Regions from separate parts of the Anaerostipes rhamnosivorans genome, predicted to be linked through region 4. Evidence: riboswitches for the same ligand, from Rfam matches in the RefSeq annotation. Region 4 holds a riboswitch; each other region holds the start of a gene.

Region 1 (4,215 bases), 980 kb from region 4:
TGTTCTTGACCGTAGTAAGATATTGTCCTTCTTCAAAAAGTTCAATTATATAGGAATCCGCATTGGGCACCTTATCCCATTGAAGTTTACCGTTTCCCTGTTCATCCCATCTGACATTTACGGGTGCTTCAAGCTGAGGGACCTTCTTTAAAATCCCTGTATATTTACTGCCGTCTTTCTCAACTTTCATTAAGTGACCGTCTGTATCTATAAGTACAATTCTTGTGATAGTGTCGTCTGACAGAGTATCCGCCGTTAGATAAACTCCTTCCTCGATCGTTCCGTTTTCTGGAAGAATCGTGAGTGAAATCTGCGTACTGAAAATTTCCGCAGTGATCTTTTTTCCGCTGGTCATGACCAGGTTTGCGTCACCCCCATCGGTGTCCATATTCGACACCTGGATATCTCCATTTACTTTTGCTGCATCATCCAAACTGTAGATGTAAAGATCTTCTGTCCCCTCGATACCTCCATGAATAACGATCTCCTCATTTTGCTGGGAATCCGGAGCTAAATCCAGCATCTGCCATCCCAGCACCTTTCCCTGGATATCCCCGTTATGAAGAATCAGGATTCCCTCTTTATTTTCGTCCTTAATAGTTCCATAGCTTCCGCTTAAAATATCCATCTGCTGAGTATCCTGGGAATCTGGTACACTCTCATATCTGATATCCGGCGGAGTTCCCTCCATAGTAAGATTGTTCTCAAATGAAACACCGACTCCTTTTATGATGACGCCGTCGCGTCCGCTACAGGCACTAAAATCCAGTTTAAGGTCGTGGATCTGAGTAAAATCTTTAATGGTCAGCGGCTGCGTAAATGTTAATTTGGCAGGTGCACTCTTGTTTCCTGAAACTTCAATCGAATGTCCCGGTAAAGAAAGAACCAAAGCTTTATCTACCTGTGTATCGCCTACAATTTTAAAAACTATATTTTCTCTTCCTGTGGAAGCCGCCTGCAATGCTTTTGATAAAGATGCAAATGCCTGATCTTCAGACTGTCCTGTATTGCTGTCATCACCATCCTTCCCATTAATGTAATAGATGCTTTTCGATGATTTCTTTTCTACCCGCCATATTTTATTCGTGCCAGTCACCGTTGTGCGGATTTCCCAAGGCAGCTGACTGTTGTTCAATTCCAGAATTCCGGCAGACCCAGGCACATCCGATATAATCTGTCTGCCTAAGGAAGCCAGTACCTGGGCATATCCACTGATCCTGCCTTTTACATGCAAATCTGCATCTATATTCAAAACAGCAGATCCGTTCAAATCCATATCACCAGTTAAAGTGGTCCCATTTTCTGTAGTCAGTGTGAGTGTTGAACTCAGCGAAACATTCTTCACATTGATCAAAGTATAGACACTGACCGGATAGGTAATATTCAGCTGATCCACATTTTGGATAGATCCCAGCAGCTTTTGTCTTGAATACAGATTCAGTACCAAAGCAGTATCCAGCTGATCCGTGTCCGCATTGGAGCGAATCGTGATCTCGGATCCATCTGCCACCTTGGCTCTGCCTTTTCCATACCCATAGATCCCGGCAAAGTTACCGCCCGCCACGTCAATGACTGCCCGTCTCCCGGAGATCTCTGATCCGTCTGGGCTTCCGGCATAGATGTAAGCTTTTTGATTGACATTTTGGTTAGTAAAACACTGGACAGAATCTGTCATCGTCAGAGAGTATCCGTTGGCATAAAAGCAACGCCCATCTGCTTCTGTAGATGGTGTTTCCAGCCGGATGCTGTCAAACTTTAAATCATTTCCCTGTGCGAGACCATACCGCAGTGACATAAACACCGATGAAGTTTCTCCCTTGACCGTGAGCATTTTGTCCTCCGGTGTAGTCAGCTTCCCCTGATGCACATAGTTGTCGACAATGACAATGGTTCCTCCATCATTCACCAAATCAAATGCTTTGTTTATATCCTTCAATGGTCTTTCTTTCGTACTGCCGTCTCCCGATGTGGGAAAATTCATAGAGCTGGTCAGATACACTGTATCCAGACCTCCCTGTTTTTTCACACTTCCCATGACCGTATTAGGTGTGATCACCCAGGAAAACACCATTGACAAAGTCAGTATATATACAGCGAAACGCTTCCATATCTTTTTCATTCCAATTCCCTCCAAAACAAAGTGGGCAAGCCCACACATCATTCCTATAGAATAAAAAATGCACTGCCTTCTCCCCTGAACGCAATGCATACAAACTGCAGCTGGCTGTCATAATCCCTAAAATCTTAGACCCTTTAGCTTTGCGTCACAGGCTTTCGCCTGCTTTGCCCAATATTCAAATCTATCTTTACCTCATCAGTATAGTTTATTTCCTACAGAAATACAATGAAAAGGCTTTAAGAATCCTGTATTCTTTTACCTTTTTTTATCCTGATAATATATTTTCTCCAGCTCTCACTGCCTGTTTACCACAACGATACCTCCACACACAAGGAGGATGGACGCCATGTTGACAACAGTAAAAACATTTTCCCTTAAGAGCAGGCCGGATAACAGTGTTCCGAACACTGGAATCAGGAGATTATAGATGGAAATGGAGCTGACCTGATAGTGGGACAAAAGCCATGTCCAGACGCTGAATGCCACTGCTGAGAGAACCGCCATGTAAAGCAGCAAAAGCAGACCCGCACTGGAGAAGGTCAGCGTTCCGTTCCCTGTGTAACCCAGGACGAGAAGCAGGCCGCCTCCGAGTAAAAGCTGATAGCCCGCGATCAGCATGACATTCATGGACTGGGCCAGCTTTTTACTGTAGATAGACGCAAGACTCTGTGAAAGGGCCGCCATGACGATAAATCCCTCTCCGTTCCAGGCAAAGCCTCCAAGGCTCCCGCCCTGCAGATTGATCAGCACGATTCCCGACAGTCCCACCGCACAGCCCAGGATCTTCTTCACTGACAGCTTGTCGTTTTTGAAAAACAGCGGCGCTAAAAGGACAGGGAAAAAGGCTGTAAACGAATTGATGATGGACCCCTTGGCCCCTGTGGTGTGGGCCAGGCCAACATAAAAAAAGTAATACTGGATGGTTGTCTGGAGAATCCCCAGGGCCAGCAGCTTTTTAAATGTACCTTTTTTTGGCAGAGGTTTTCTCCTGCTCTGGGCCCCCAAAACAGCCAGCACCATGATTCCCGCAGCTGCGAACCTGATACCCGCAAACAGCAGTTTGCTGCCAATATCACTGCCTTTGATACCAAAGATGTCATACCCTAATTTTACGCTGGGGAAAGCACTTCCCCATAAAAACGTGGCAAGCACCGCAAGGCCTGCCATAACCGCCTTATTATCTTTTTTCATCGTTTCCTCCGCTCTTTTTGTTTTCTCCCATTCTATCATGTTTTCACTGGCAAATAAGAACCATTTTGATTTGTATTTATTTTTATACATTTTAACTTTTTATTGACAATCAGGGTTCAAGGCGTATAATGGGAACCAATCAAGAACAAAGGCGTTCCGATCACACGATTGGAATGCCTTTTTTGATGTCAATGGAAAAAAGGAGGATTATATTATGATGAAAAAAGTTGTTGTGGTCATCAAACCTGAAAAGCTCACGGATGTAAAACACATCCTGGAAGCGCACAAGGTTTCCGGACTTATGATCTCCAATATCATGGGGTATGGAAATCAGAAAGGATTTACCCAAAAATACAGAGGAAATGAATTAAATTCAAATCTTCTTCCTAAGATCAAAGTCGAATCTGTGATGCCGGAGGAGGTTGTGGATGAGGTGACCAAGGATATTGTAAACACTGTCCGCACTGGAGAATTCGGAGACGGTAAAATCTTTATCTCTCCAGTGGAAGAGGCGATCCGGATCCGTACCGGCGAGACCGGTAAAGACGCTTTATAAGCCGAATGCATGAATTATGGAAACAATAAAGTGTAAACAACATTATCAAAGGGGATAATGCAGTCAGGCCATTACAAGTAACCTTGTAACGGCAGGCAGGCATTGTCCCCTTTTTATTTAAAGGAGGATATGTATATGAGCGTTCAGCAGTTATTGAATATCGTATGGACTTGTATCGCGGCTTTCCTTGTCTTCTTCATGCAGGCAGGATTTGCGATGGTAGAGACAGGGTTCACCAGAGCGAAAAACTCAAGCAATATTATTATGAAAAACTTAATGGACTTTGTCCTTGGAACCCTTTGCTTCTTTGTGATCGGGTTTGCCCTCATGTTCGGAGGAGACAATCCGA
Region 2 (4,215 bases), 460 kb from region 4:
TTTGATGTGGTCACATCCAATCCGCCTTACATGGTTGACGATCATGGACTCAAGAATCCTAATGGGGCAAAAGCCATAGCCAGACACGAGATCCTGTGCAAGTTTGAGGATGTGTCAAAGGCTGCCAGGGTCCTTTTAAAGCACAGCGGAAGTTTGTTTTTAGTTCACCGGAGCTACCGGCTGGCAGAGATACTTCACTGCCTGAGAGAAGACGGCTTGGAACCAAAGAGGATCCGTTTTGTCTATCCCTATAGGGATAAGGAGTCTAATATTTTTCTTCTGGAGGCAGTGAAAGGCGGAAGATCCAGAATGAAGGTGGAACCGCCTTTGATCATCTATGAAAAACAGGGCCAGTATACAAAAGAAATTTACGAGATCTATGGATGGAAGCCAGGGGAGGTTTAAATGGCAGGAACATTATATCTATGTGCGACACCGATCGGTAACCTGGAAGATATAACATTCCGGGTATTGGAAACTTTAAAAAACGCAGACCTGATTGCCGCAGAAGATACCAGACACAGTATCAAGCTTTTGAATCATTTTGAGATTAAGACTAAAATGACCAGCTATCACGAATATAACCGGGTGGAGAAGGCACGTTACCTTGTGAAACTTTTAAGTGAGGGAAAAGACATCGCGTTGATCACGGATGCAGGGACTCCGGGGATTTCTGATCCGGGGGAGGAATTGGTGAAGCAGTGTCATGAAAATGGGATTCCAGTGACAGCCCTTCCCGGGGCATGCGCTCTGATCAATGCCCTGATCATTTCAGGACAGCCTACCAGACGGTTTTGCTTTGAGGCATTCCTGCCTGCAGATAAAAAGGAACGGGCTATGGTTTTAAGCCAGCTGAAGGATGAAACAAGAACCATAATCCTGTATGAGGCTCCCCACCGTATGATGAAAACTCTGGAGGAGCTGTATGACGCATTGGGCAACAGAAAGATGACAGTCTGTCGGGAACTGACAAAGAAGCATGAGACAGCGTTTGTTTCAAATATAGAAGAAGTGATTGCGTATTATAGTGAGCATCCGGTAAAGGGAGAATGTGTTCTGGTGATCCAGGGGAGGACCTTTCAGGAGATTGTGAAAGAAAGTCAGGAACAGTATCAGGAATTGGACTTGATGGAACACATGGAAACCTATATGAAAAGAGGCTACACGCAGAAAGAGGCTATGAAGCTGGTAGCCAAGGACCGGGGAGTTGGAAAGAGGGACGTGTACCAAGAATTGCTGAAATATAAAGAGCAGTAATTTAAAAAGAGACATATGAACGTTCATATGTCTCCTAAATATCATCTTTCATTTTATTCTGCAACATTTAAACCAGCAAGCTTGGCTAATTCAATGATAGAACTTTTTGAAACTTTTTTGCCTTTGTACTCAACGAGATCATCCATTTCGCCAGTAAAGATGTCCGCTGGATTGTACTTTTTCAATATGATGGTATCTTCGTCAACGAAGATCTCAAGGGGATCCCTCTCATTCACATCCAGATTACGTCTTAACTCAATTGGTAAAGTAATACGTCCTAGCTCATCAAGCTTTCTTACAATACCTGTACTCTTCATATTCGCTTCCCTCCTTGCAAATTAGTAAACTACTATACCTAACAATATCATACCTCAGAAAGCTTGTCAAATCCGGGCTTTGAAGCATATTACCTTAACACAGGGAATAGGATAAAGTATGAAAGAAAAAGGAGTTTTCCTTTGATCAATTATATATGGAGTGTCTTAATTTTAGCAGGTATCTTAATAGGAAGTATTAACGGCAATCTGAATGCAGTTTCAGACACGATTCTGGATTCCTCCAAGGAGGCTGTACAACTCTGTATTCTTATGTTCGGTGTTGTAGGGGTATGGTCCGGCATTATGAATGTTGCGGTTTCTCTCGGGCTGGTGAAAAAGCTTGAGAGGCTGATCGCGCCGTTTTTAAGGCTGCTGTTTCCGAGATTAAGGGATAAGGAAGCGAAAGAATACATCAGCACGAATATCGTGGCCAATCTTCTGGGACTGGGCTGGGCAGCCACGCCTTCAGGAATCAAAGCGATGAAGGCTCTGGATAGAATCAACCCTCATAAGGGAACTGCAACCAGAGAAATGTGCATGTTTTTAATTTTGAATATCTCCTCCCTGCAGCTGATCCCTGTCAACATCATTGTATTCCGAAGTCAGTACGGCAGCGTAAATCCAACTGCGATTGTTGCCCCCGCTATAATCGCGACCTTCTGTTCAACCATTGTGGGAATCTTTTTTGCAAAGATCATGGAGAAATTTCAAAAAAGCACTTGATTTATAGCGTCAATTTGTATATGATGAGAATAGGGTAAAGGGAGTAACCAAATAAATAGGCAAAGCTGCCGAAAGGCAGTGACGCAAAGCTATAGGGGCTATATTGTATAGGGAGTACAGTCGTGCCAGCCAGCTGCCTCATAAATTATTATTTATGTGTAGATTGAGAATCCATAGGATTTTCGGTCTTTTTTATTTCATATAATTAATGGGGGTATAAAAATGAATAAAAAAGTAAGGAAAGGTCTTGCGATCCTTGCAACATTTGTGCTGACTGTATCTTTTATTGCAGGAAACGGCGCTTTTAGCAGTGTATATGCACAGGAGACAGGAACAGCGAGTACAGCAGATCAAAACACTTCTACATCTGAAGCTTCTTCTGCGACAGAAGAAGTATCTACAACAGCCACGGAGTCTGCCACAACAGCAGAGCCAAAGGCCAATACAGAGAGCACTGCCAAATCCACCACGGAGCAGAGCACTGCATCTGTAACAGCAGTTCAGAAAAAAACAGCCGCAAAGTCTGTAAAAAAGGCTTCAGAGCCTGCAGTGACAAACGGCGATTTTACCAAATATTTAACTAAATTTGCATTTACCGACCATGAAGGAAAAGAGTTTTCGCAGTCACATCCTGTCACAAAGGACAGCAATGTGATCATCAGGTATGAGTTTAAGATCCCCAATGATATAACAATCCAGGGAGGATCCACTTTTATCCTGAAGATGCCAAACGTTTTTCACCTTGATGGTTTAGGCGGCGTTGCGCAGAAGCTGAATAAACAGCAGGCGGGTAATGTAGAAGACGTTCCCAACTGGAAAGTCAACCGTGACTCTACTATCATGGTCACATTCCCAAAGACATTGACAGAGTCTAATATTGAAGGATTCATGGAGATTAACTGCAGCGTTGATGCAGATAAATTAAAAGACGAGACCATTATTTTTGATCTGGGACAGCTTGAGGGATACGGAGAAGAATTTGAGACTGACTATAAACCGGAAGTAACGAAGAAAAGCCCGGAAGTGGCAAAGTCAGGCTCCTTAAACAGAGAGGACCAGACTGTCACATGGACAATCACGGCAAAACCGGATGCATCCGATAAGAACCTGGAGGGCTACACACTTACCGACGTATTTTATAAAAATGCCCAGACAGGAACCGCAAAGTATCAGTCCTATGTAAAAGGTTCCATGAAGCTTGACGGAGTCCAGGCAGCAGATCCTGAGGTCTCAGACAATGGATGGAAGTATACATTTGGAAAGGTCAGTGACGGAAAGCACACTCTTACCTATAAGACAAAATTAACAGATGAGTTTTTCGACATTCATTATAATAGCGGCGGCGCTGCTGATTTATCCGGAGGTGTTGCTAACACTGTTACCATAAAAACGAAGGATGGAAAAGGTGAGGCTTCAGCCAATGCTTCTGTGAAGGCTGTAAGATATGCGTTCTGGAAAAATAAAAGTGCATCCAACAATGTAGGATATGATGAAACAGAAAAGAAACCCTATCTTGGATTTCAATTAAAAGGCAATTATGATGCAGCGGGCAAGAAGCTCCCTGTAACTCTTACAGATAAGCTTCCGGAAGGAACAGTCCTAATGGAAAAGGATGGAGAGCTCATCGTGCAGTATGGCAAAGACACAGCATTGAAGCTTACCAAAGCATCTGGCCAGACACTTGAGGTGAATGAATATACTTATAATGAATCAACAAGAGAATTTAAGATAGCTCTGGATCCCGATGCCAGCGGCAAAGATGTCTTTGTTAACTACAAGATCTGGCTGTCTACAGAGACGGCAGTCAAAGCCGGAAAGATTAGAAATACGGCAACGATGACGGTTGGTGATCATGTGAGTATTTCTGATTGGGAAGATTCTAACTGGGGAGTCGGCTATCAGGAAGGCAAACTCGGAC
Region 3 (4,215 bases), 470 kb from region 4:
TGCCAGACTTGTTCAGATCTATTTTTTTCGTTTCATATCCGGGAGTCCAGCCAAATCCATCTTCCCACTCAGTCAACTCAATATTGTTACCGATTGTTATGACTGCGTTATTCTTGGGATTAGAAGAAAGTTCTCCATGGTTTCCCTCTGTATCCAACCAGATCTTATAATAAACATTGGCGGAAGTCTGTTTAGGATCCAGCTTTATTTTCAGGATGTTTGTCTTCTCATCGTAAGTATACTGGTTGATTCCAGGCTCGGAGCCAGAGACCTTTTTGAGGATAATATCCTTATCCCCGTAGTTAACTCTCAGCGTATTCTGTTCTTCATTCAAGTAAGTGCCGGAAGGAAGCTGATCGGAGATCAACACCGGTTCTACAATCCTTCCTCCATTATCATATATCGCTGACAGCTTATACCCAAGCCAGGTTCTGTCCGTTGCCTCATCATATCCCCTTGCACCATTCTCATCTTTTGTCTTAATAAACTGATACTGTGTCGCACGGACAGAAGCTGTGGAACTTGCTTCGCCTTTCTGGTCCGCTGTTTCTATTTTAACAGTATTCGTTATATTATTATTGATTTGGGCAGATCCATTTTGATTGTATTTCATGTCCTCGAAATACTTGTCCGGGATCTTTGTTTTATATGTGACTATATGATCCCCATCTGAAACATCTCCAAATGTATATTCCCACCCCTTTTCCGTCAGTGTGGGATCTGCAGCCGGAGTCCCATCCAGCGTCATGGAGCCGCTGACAAATTCCTGCTCTTCTGGATTCTTAAATGTATCGGTAAGCTTGTATCCCTTCAGATTTTTATCACCTGCGTCCGGAGTCACCGTAACACTCCAGGTGATGGTCTGGTCATCCCGGTTCAGGGTTCCTGACTTTTTCACCTTAGGGCTTTTCTTTGTTACCTCTGGTTCCACATCGGTCTTATATTCTTTCCCATAGCCTTCCAGCTGTCCCAGGTCAAAGATGATCACTTGGTCAACCAGTTTTTCCGCATCCACACTGCACTGGATCTGTATATATCCTTCCACGTTGGATTCTGTCAGCGTCTTCGGAAATGCTACCGTAATCGTATTGTCACTGTGAATGGTCCAGTTCGGGACCTCATCTACCGCTGCCTGCTGGCTCTCATTGAGCTTTCTCGCCGTACCGGTAAGGTTTTCTAAATGAAAAACACTCGGAAGCTTCAGCTTATATGTAGAGCCTCCCTCAATATTTACATTGTTCGGAATCTTAAACTCATAGCGGATCAGAACGCTGCTGTCCTTTGTCACTGGATGAGTGTCAGAAAATGACTCTCCTGTTTTCTGGTCCTTAAACTCAAATTTTGTAAGGAACTTTGTAAAATCTCCGTTTATTATAACAGCGCTTTTGGAAGCTTTACTCTTGTTAACAGCAGTCCTTTTCTTCGTCTCTGCAGTTGAAGCTGTTGCCGCCTTTTGGACTTTTGTGTCAGCCTGTGTTGTGGCCTGAACTTCTGTCGTCTTTTCTGTGGCCGCCGTTGTGGTTTTCTCTGCTTCGGTGACCTGCGTTGTTGACTCTGTACCCTCTGTTGTCATCTGTTCCGTGGTTCCTGTGTTCTGAGCCATCTCTTCTTCCTGCGCTGACAACCCCTTCAGGTGATTGCTTCCCAGGATTGCCGCAACCGTGAACACTGCCACAAAGATCAGTGCCGCTTTTCTTCTTACTTTTCTCTTCTTAAACATAATAGATCCCCCATTTCTCATGATTAACAAAAAAGACTGAAAACCCAATGGATTTTCAATCTACACATAAATAATCATTTATGAGGCAGCTGGCTGCCACGGCTTTACCGCCAAGGCCCTTTAGCTTTGCGTCACTGCTTTTCAGCAGGTTTGCCTATTTACTTGCTACTTTAAGCATATTATGTTTACCAAAATAAGTCAAGTAATTTCCTTACGCATATATGTGCATCACGCCTGCGGAACTATCTTATGGAACAAAAAGGGATGCATTTTCACCAGTTCTCCGGCTTGCTGTCTCAGGGACGTAAGATTTTCTAACTTTCAGCAAAGCCTCTCCGGCGGCCCGTTCGGAACTCGCTGACGCTCAGACAGCCTCACTGCGCAATGCGCACCGCCTACGAGTCTTTACTTCAAGAAGAAAAACTAACGTCCCTTCGAATGCAAGGCCTCCGAACTGGTGAAAATGGACGTAATGTCTGCTGGAGATGGCTGTTGCAAGACAAAAGGCGCCACCTACGATAGTTATTTACCACTATTGGAGGAGCGCATTTCAAAAGCGCGACGGAAATAGTGGTAAATAACTCATACTTATGAAACTGTCCGCCTCAGTAAGTATCCCTTTTCCTGTTAAGTTTTATTATCTGCGTCTTCTCCTTACAAGGATCCATACCGCACCTGCCGCGCCTGCCGCAGCTAAAATGAATAAAGCTGTATAACTTCTGTCTCCAGTTCTGGAAACCTCAGACTCTGTTACAGTGGTCACTGATTCACTGGAAGTCTTAGAGGTCTTATTCTCTTCCTTGTAATAGGAATCTTCTGGTTCTTCATAAGTTGTTGTGGTTGTCGTTGTCTCAGTTGATGATGTCTCTTCCTCGTTGTCTCCATAGTATGGATCTTCCGGTGACGGTTCGTCGTACATCTCGATCTGTTGGAGCTCTCCTCCGGCTTCGACTGTAAACTCTACATCCTCGGCAAGCTCATATCCAAATGGAGCCTCTGTTTCCCGCAGAAAATACGTTTCCCCAGGGATTAGTTTCCCTGTAACCTGATGAGCCTCTTCTGTGGAAGTCCATTCTTCAACGGTCTGCTCTGATCCATCTTCCTGAACCTTGATGATCTGAAGCTTTGCTCCTGAGAGAGCCTTCTTTGTCTGTGCATCTAATTTGAGCACAGCAACCTTTGTCGGGAGATTCTCAGCCTCAACAGTCACCGGAGTCTCCACGGCCTGGTCATTGATCTCAAAAGTATATTTTGTGTCTGCGTCCAGGTTATATCCTTCCGGTGCTTTTGTCTCCTGAAAATAATAACTGCCGAACCTTAAATAATCAAACTGGATCATTCCCTGGGCATCAGTCCTGAGTCCTTGTGCTACCAGTTCACCGTTTTCCTTGTAAATGCTGAACTCCGCCCCTTCCAGTGACTCGGAAGCATTCTCACTGCTAACCTTCTTAAGCAGTACAGAGCCTCTTTTTGCATCGTTGGTTACTGTAAAATCAAAATTTAATGTTCCGTTTTCATCTGTAGTAAACTTGTAATCCTTGCCGTCAAACTGCACAAGGACCTGACCTGAGTCTTTTTCTCCGATGGTCAGCTCATATTCTTTTTGGTCCAGAACATAACCGTCTAACGCTTTTGTTTCTTTCAGATAATAGGTGTTTCCATATTTCAGTCCTGCATCAAAGGCAATCCTGCCCTTTGCGTCTGTGGTCAGAGGAGTTCCCACTTTATCTCTGTTATGATCGTAAAGCTGGAATTCAACCTCTTCCAAAGGAGCCTGATTTTCAGAATCCGTTTTATTGAGGATGAAACGGATATTGTCTCCTGTGAGCCCGCTGTTCATGCCCTGTAAGATCAATGGCACACTGCCGCTGGTAGCTTTTGTCTCTTTGGCACTGGCATCAAATGTGACTGTATTCTTTACATTCTTTGTAGCTGTTGTCACATCTGTGATGAAAACCATCTTATATTGATGGGCCAGATCGACGCCTTCCGGAAGTGTAAACACAATCTTTCCTGATGTTTCATCATAATCTTCAGCTACATCGGCGACTTTTTTATTTCCATCTGTCACATCATAGAGTTTTACAGATCCTTCTCTGTAGACCAACCCCGGCTGGAGTGTGTCTGTCAACTCCGCTTTCTGTTTTGTCAGGACCGCATTATTTTTGTTGATATTGACCGTCCACTCTACAAAGTTTCCTTTTTTATATGATGTTGTCTTTTCTACATTCGGAGTATAACTTACATTTACTTCTGCTTTTGCTGTTAATTCTGATTTAAACTCATCTGCGGATACGCTGACTTCATTTACCGCCTTTACAGATTCCGGTTTTGTCTCTTCTTTTGTCTCATCCGTCTCCGTGCTCAGTGTCAGATCATTCTGGTCCGTAGGCAGCATCAATTCTGGAAAATGAATGATGAGATTGTTTCCGCTCACTTCATAGTACGGCTGTCCCGTGCTTTTCTCTGTCCCAAGAACTGTACTTCCGTACTTG
Region 4 (4,215 bases):
GGTACCTTTATACTCACATCCTTTCACATTGGAGAGGGAGATTGATGTCTGGGTGACTTTGGCGGACCCACCCTGACTTGACCCGCCTCCTCCAATGATCGTTCCCACAATGCTGCTGTCCTTCATGGTAACGGAGCTTGAACCCTTAACATCCGCATGGGAGCCGGAACCGTTGGCGGAACCTCCTCCGTTAAAGGCGGCAGCCACGAGATTGCCCCATTGCTCATCTACCGGGGAGACAGAGCCGGTCACGGTCAGGGAGACAGAGCCGTATACATCCGCAGAGCCCCCGCTGTATGAGGTTCCGCCGGATGTCACATAACCATAAATATTGGAACAGCCGGACATGACGGCGCTGACACTTCCTGTAACGTCGGCACACGCACTGTTGCTTGCATTGCCGGCACCCTGGAAAATCATCACTTCATTACCCTGGCCCTGGAAGGCCGTAGTTGTGGAACCTGCCTTTGCGCGGGCCTTGGCACCGTCCGCATACCCGCCTGCATAGACTTCACGTATGTCAACGTTTTTAAGCGTACAGGAAATCGATCCAGAAACGTCAGCAGTTGCAGAACCTGAGTCCTTTGATGTGGCAGATCCTCCGCCACGCAGAGAGTAGGTTCGTCCGGTTACGCTGAAGCTGACAGAGCCGGTGTTGGCCGAAGCGCTGTAGGAATTTGTGGTGTATGCATATCCGCCTCCGTAAAGATTTCCGTGGTTTCCAGACGGCACAGATGGAATATCAACTGTGACAGAGCCAGATACATTGGCGCTTGCGCTGCCTTTGGAAGCCATGGCATAACCTCCCCCGTAGACTTTGGAAGCGTTTACGGTACCGCTTATTGTGATGAGAACATTTCCGGTGACATCCGCAGGACCGGTGCCGTCAGAGTAACCACCGCCATATACGGAGGATACCTGAACATTCTGAATGACGATGCTGACATTGGACTTCACAGTTTTATTCTTTCCGCCGCCATAGATTGAAAAGCCAGAGGTCACCGGAGTTTCAGACAGCCGGGTTTGCCCTTTTGAGTCAAATACATATGCTTTGCCGTCAGAGTCTTTCTTTATTACAATAGGTGTCCCCTGAGCATACAGATTTGAGCCCTCGATCAGTATACCTGAATTCTCATCGGAGACAGTTTTTTTCGTTTTCTCCGTAGACCTGCCCGTGGATGTACTGCCGGCTGCGGTGACAGAAGACGGATCGCTTTGTTCCGGTACCAGCTGTTCTGTTGAGGATGCTTCAGTGGTCTGTTCCGTCTCAGACACTGCGTCAGTGGTTGGAGCTTGTGTCGGCGGCTGTGTGTTTGAAGCTGCCTCTTCGGTGGTTTTGTTCTGTGTCTCTGATACTGCGGAGGCCTGAGCCGCCTCTTTATTCTCCTTTGTTTCATCGGCTGCGTAACTTAGATTGCCGAGTGTTGCCACAATAAATGCCAAAAGCGTAGCCGCCAGCACAATGGTGTGTCTTTTCCATCTCTTCATAGTGATTCCCCCTTAAATGCCCCTTATGATCTTTTAATTAAACAAAAACTACATGCTGACGAAAAAAACTCCGGCAGAATACTGCCGGAGTCTATTTTATCTTTAAAATATACAACGTAAGATAAACTGCACATAAAAAGTGCAGTATAAGATCCATTGATAGAACTGTCAGATCAAATAGATCATGATGTCCTGTAGGTAAAATGGAGCAACCGGCTGCCATACCATAACATGGTTTAGGCCCTTGGCTTTGCGTCACCGGATTTCCCCGGTTTTGCCCATTTATAAAGGCCGCTCCCCGCGGTTCTTGTTTATATATCCAGTATATGATTTCGCTGCCGTAATGTCAATGAATACCTATTGTTTCCAGTGCATTTTATTGATATAATGGAGCATATGCCAAAGGAGAAACCAATGTCAATATTACAGATTAGAGATTTAATTCATCAATATATAACATATGGGGAGAAGGAAGAAGAGAATCAGACAGTCAACGCTGTGGACGGAGTGGATCTGACAGTGGAAAAGGGTGAATTCATTGCGATCCTTGGACACAATGGATCAGGGAAATCGTCCCTGGCGAAGCACATCAACGGACTGCTTCAGCCCACATCCGGTACCGTATATCTGAAAGGTATGGATACGAGAGATCCAAAGCAGATCCTTAGAATCCGCCAAAGTGCAGGTATTGTATTCCAGAACCCGGATAACCAGATTGTCGGTTCTGTGGTGGAGGAGGATGTGGCCTTTGGCCCGGAGAATATCGGGGTGCCCACAAGAGACATATGGAAACGTGTGGCGGGAGCCCTGGAGGGAGTTGGGATGACAGCCTATAAAAGCGCCAGCCCCAACCATTTATCCGGGGGACAGAAACAGCGGGTGGCTATTGCCGGCATCATGGCTATGGAGCCGGAGTGTATTGTGCTGGACGAGCCCACGGCGATGCTGGACCCCAAGGGGAGACGGGATGTGCTGTCTCTGGCCAGAGAGCTTAATGAGCAGAAAGAGATCACGATCATTTTGATTACGCATGATATGGAAGAAGTCCTGATGGCTGATAAGGTGTTTGTTATGGATCAGGGAAAGGTAGTCATGAACGGAACACCGAAGGAAGTCTTTGCCCATGTGAAGCAGCTCAAGGAATACGGATTGGAAGTGCCGTTTGCCTCAGAGCTTGCCTATGAGCTCAAGAAGGAAGGAATCAGGCTTTCTGATACGATAACGACAAGGGAAGAACTGGTGGAAGAGTTATGTCAATTAGTTTAGAAAAAGTAAGTTATATATATGAAGATAATTCCGATTTAAAAAAGCCTGCCCTGATTGATGTGGATCTAGAGATCGGAGAGGGAGAATTTATTGGGATTATCGGCCATACCGGATCGGGGAAGTCTACCCTGATCCAGCATCTGAACGGCTTGATGGAACCTACAAAGGGACATGTCTATTTTGAGGGGGAGAATATCCATGCCCAGGACTATGATATCAAAAGCCTCCGCGGCCAGGTGGGTCTCTGCTTCCAGTACCCGGAGCATCAGCTGTTTGAGACGACCATACTGGAGGACGTGTGTTTCGGTCCTATGAACTTTGGGGCTTCCAAAGAAGAGGCGCTGCAGGCTGCAAAAGAGGCGCTCAGAGATGTGGGAGTGGCAGAAGAGCTGTTTGAGAAGTCTCCTTTCGAGCTTTCCGGAGGGCAGAAGAGAAGAGCTGCCATTGCCGGTATCCTGGCTATGAAGCCGAAATACTTCATTCTGGATGAACCCACTGCAGGTCTGGATCCGGAAGGAAGAGTGCATCTGTTAAATCTTCTGAAGCGTCTGAATCAGGAGCAGGGCATCACGATCATCCTTGTGTCTCACAGCATGGAAGATATCGCATCCTATGTGGATCGGATGATCGTCATGAACCGGGGCCGACTGGAGTTTGACGGTGACAGGGAAGAGGTGTTCTCCCACCAGAAGGAACTGGAGCAGATGGGGCTGTCCGTTCCGTTTTTCCGTTATCTGGCCAATGATCTGAAGGAAAAGGGATTCCCTCTTGAGGGAGAGATCCTGACTCTTGAAGATGCCAAGACGGCGATCCTAGAAACATTAAAGAAGGAACAAACATATGATTAAAGATATTACCATAGGACAATATTACAGATCAGATTCTATTCTTCACCGGCTGGATCCGCGGGTGAAGCTTTTAGGGACGTTAATATATGTTGTAACACTGTTTTTCTCAAAATCTCCGCTGACCTATGCGGCATCCATACTGTTTCTTGCAGTGATGATCGGAATCTCCACAGTTCCGCTCTCCTTTATTGTCAGGGGATTGAAGGCAGTGGGTGTAATTCTGCTGTTCTCTGTGGTCATCAATATTTTCTTTATTCCGGGAGAGGCCATCGTTCATTTGGGCATTTTCAGGATCACCAAAGAAGGAGTTGTGACAGCTGTTTACCTGGGTACAAGACTGGTGATGCTGGTGCTGGGCACTTCCCTTATGACCTTCACCACCACACCCAACGAGCTGACAGATGGTCTGGAAAAGTCTCTGGGGTTTTTAAATATTATAAAAGTTCCTGTGCACGAAATCGCCATGATGATGTCCATTGCCCTGAGGTTTATTCCGATTCTCACGGAGGAGTTAGACAAGATCATGAAGGCGCAGACTGCCAGAGGAGTGGATTTTAAAAACGGAAGTTTCCTGCATCGGATGAAGAGTATGGTGCCTATCGTGGTGCCTCTC

Evidence for each region. Region 4 has a riboswitch for cyclic di-GMP ahead of AR1Y2_RS15900 (autotransporter outer membrane beta-barrel domain-containing protein). Riboswitches for the same ligand answer to the same signal wherever they lie in the genome.
Region 1: linked by a shared signal. The riboswitch ahead of AR1Y2_RS03085 (Ig-like domain-containing protein) and the one ahead of AR1Y2_RS15900 (autotransporter outer membrane beta-barrel domain-containing protein) in region 4 are both predicted to bind cyclic di-GMP.
Region 2: linked by a shared signal. The riboswitch ahead of AR1Y2_RS00545 (MSCRAMM family protein) and the one ahead of AR1Y2_RS15900 (autotransporter outer membrane beta-barrel domain-containing protein) in region 4 are both predicted to bind cyclic di-GMP.
Region 3: linked by a shared signal. The riboswitch ahead of AR1Y2_RS00550 (SpaA isopeptide-forming pilin-related protein) and the one ahead of AR1Y2_RS15900 (autotransporter outer membrane beta-barrel domain-containing protein) in region 4 are both predicted to bind cyclic di-GMP.

Annotation. Positions count from the first base shown of each region.
Region 1 is NZ_CP040058.1:619,065-623,279, reverse strand. Features, by position in the region: gene AR1Y2_RS03085 (Ig-like domain-containing protein) at 1-2,119, opposite strand, end outside; cyclic di-GMP riboswitch class I at 2,213-2,298, opposite strand; gene AR1Y2_RS03080 (DMT family transporter) at 2,414-3,310, opposite strand; gene AR1Y2_RS03075 (P-II family nitrogen regulator) at 3,528-3,866, shown strand; gene AR1Y2_RS03070 (ammonium transporter) at 4,002-4,215, shown strand, end outside.
Region 2 is NZ_CP040058.1:103,052-107,266, forward strand. Features, by position in the region: gene AR1Y2_RS00525 (tRNA1(Val) (adenine(37)-N6)-methyltransferase) at 1-405, shown strand, start outside; gene rsmI (16S rRNA (cytidine(1402)-2'-O)-methyltransferase) at 406-1,257, shown strand; gene AR1Y2_RS00535 (AbrB/MazE/SpoVT family DNA-binding domain-containing protein) at 1,311-1,574, opposite strand; gene AR1Y2_RS00540 (nucleoside recognition protein) at 1,716-2,297, shown strand; cyclic di-GMP riboswitch class I at 2,346-2,438, shown strand; gene AR1Y2_RS00545 (MSCRAMM family protein) at 2,520-4,215, shown strand, end outside.
Region 3 is NZ_CP040058.1:107,814-112,028, reverse strand. Features, by position in the region: gene AR1Y2_RS00550 (SpaA isopeptide-forming pilin-related protein) at 1-1,720, opposite strand, end outside; cyclic di-GMP riboswitch class I at 1,802-1,885, opposite strand; gene AR1Y2_RS00545 (MSCRAMM family protein) at 2,358-4,215, opposite strand, start outside.
Region 4 is NZ_CP040058.1:3,227,371-3,231,585, reverse strand. Features, by position in the region: gene AR1Y2_RS15900 (autotransporter outer membrane beta-barrel domain-containing protein) at 1-1,488, opposite strand, end outside; cyclic di-GMP riboswitch class I at 1,693-1,777, opposite strand; gene AR1Y2_RS15895 (energy-coupling factor transporter ATPase) at 1,903-2,754, shown strand; gene AR1Y2_RS15890 (energy-coupling factor transporter ATPase) at 2,739-3,602, shown strand; gene AR1Y2_RS15885 (energy-coupling factor transporter transmembrane component T family protein) at 3,595-4,215, shown strand, end outside.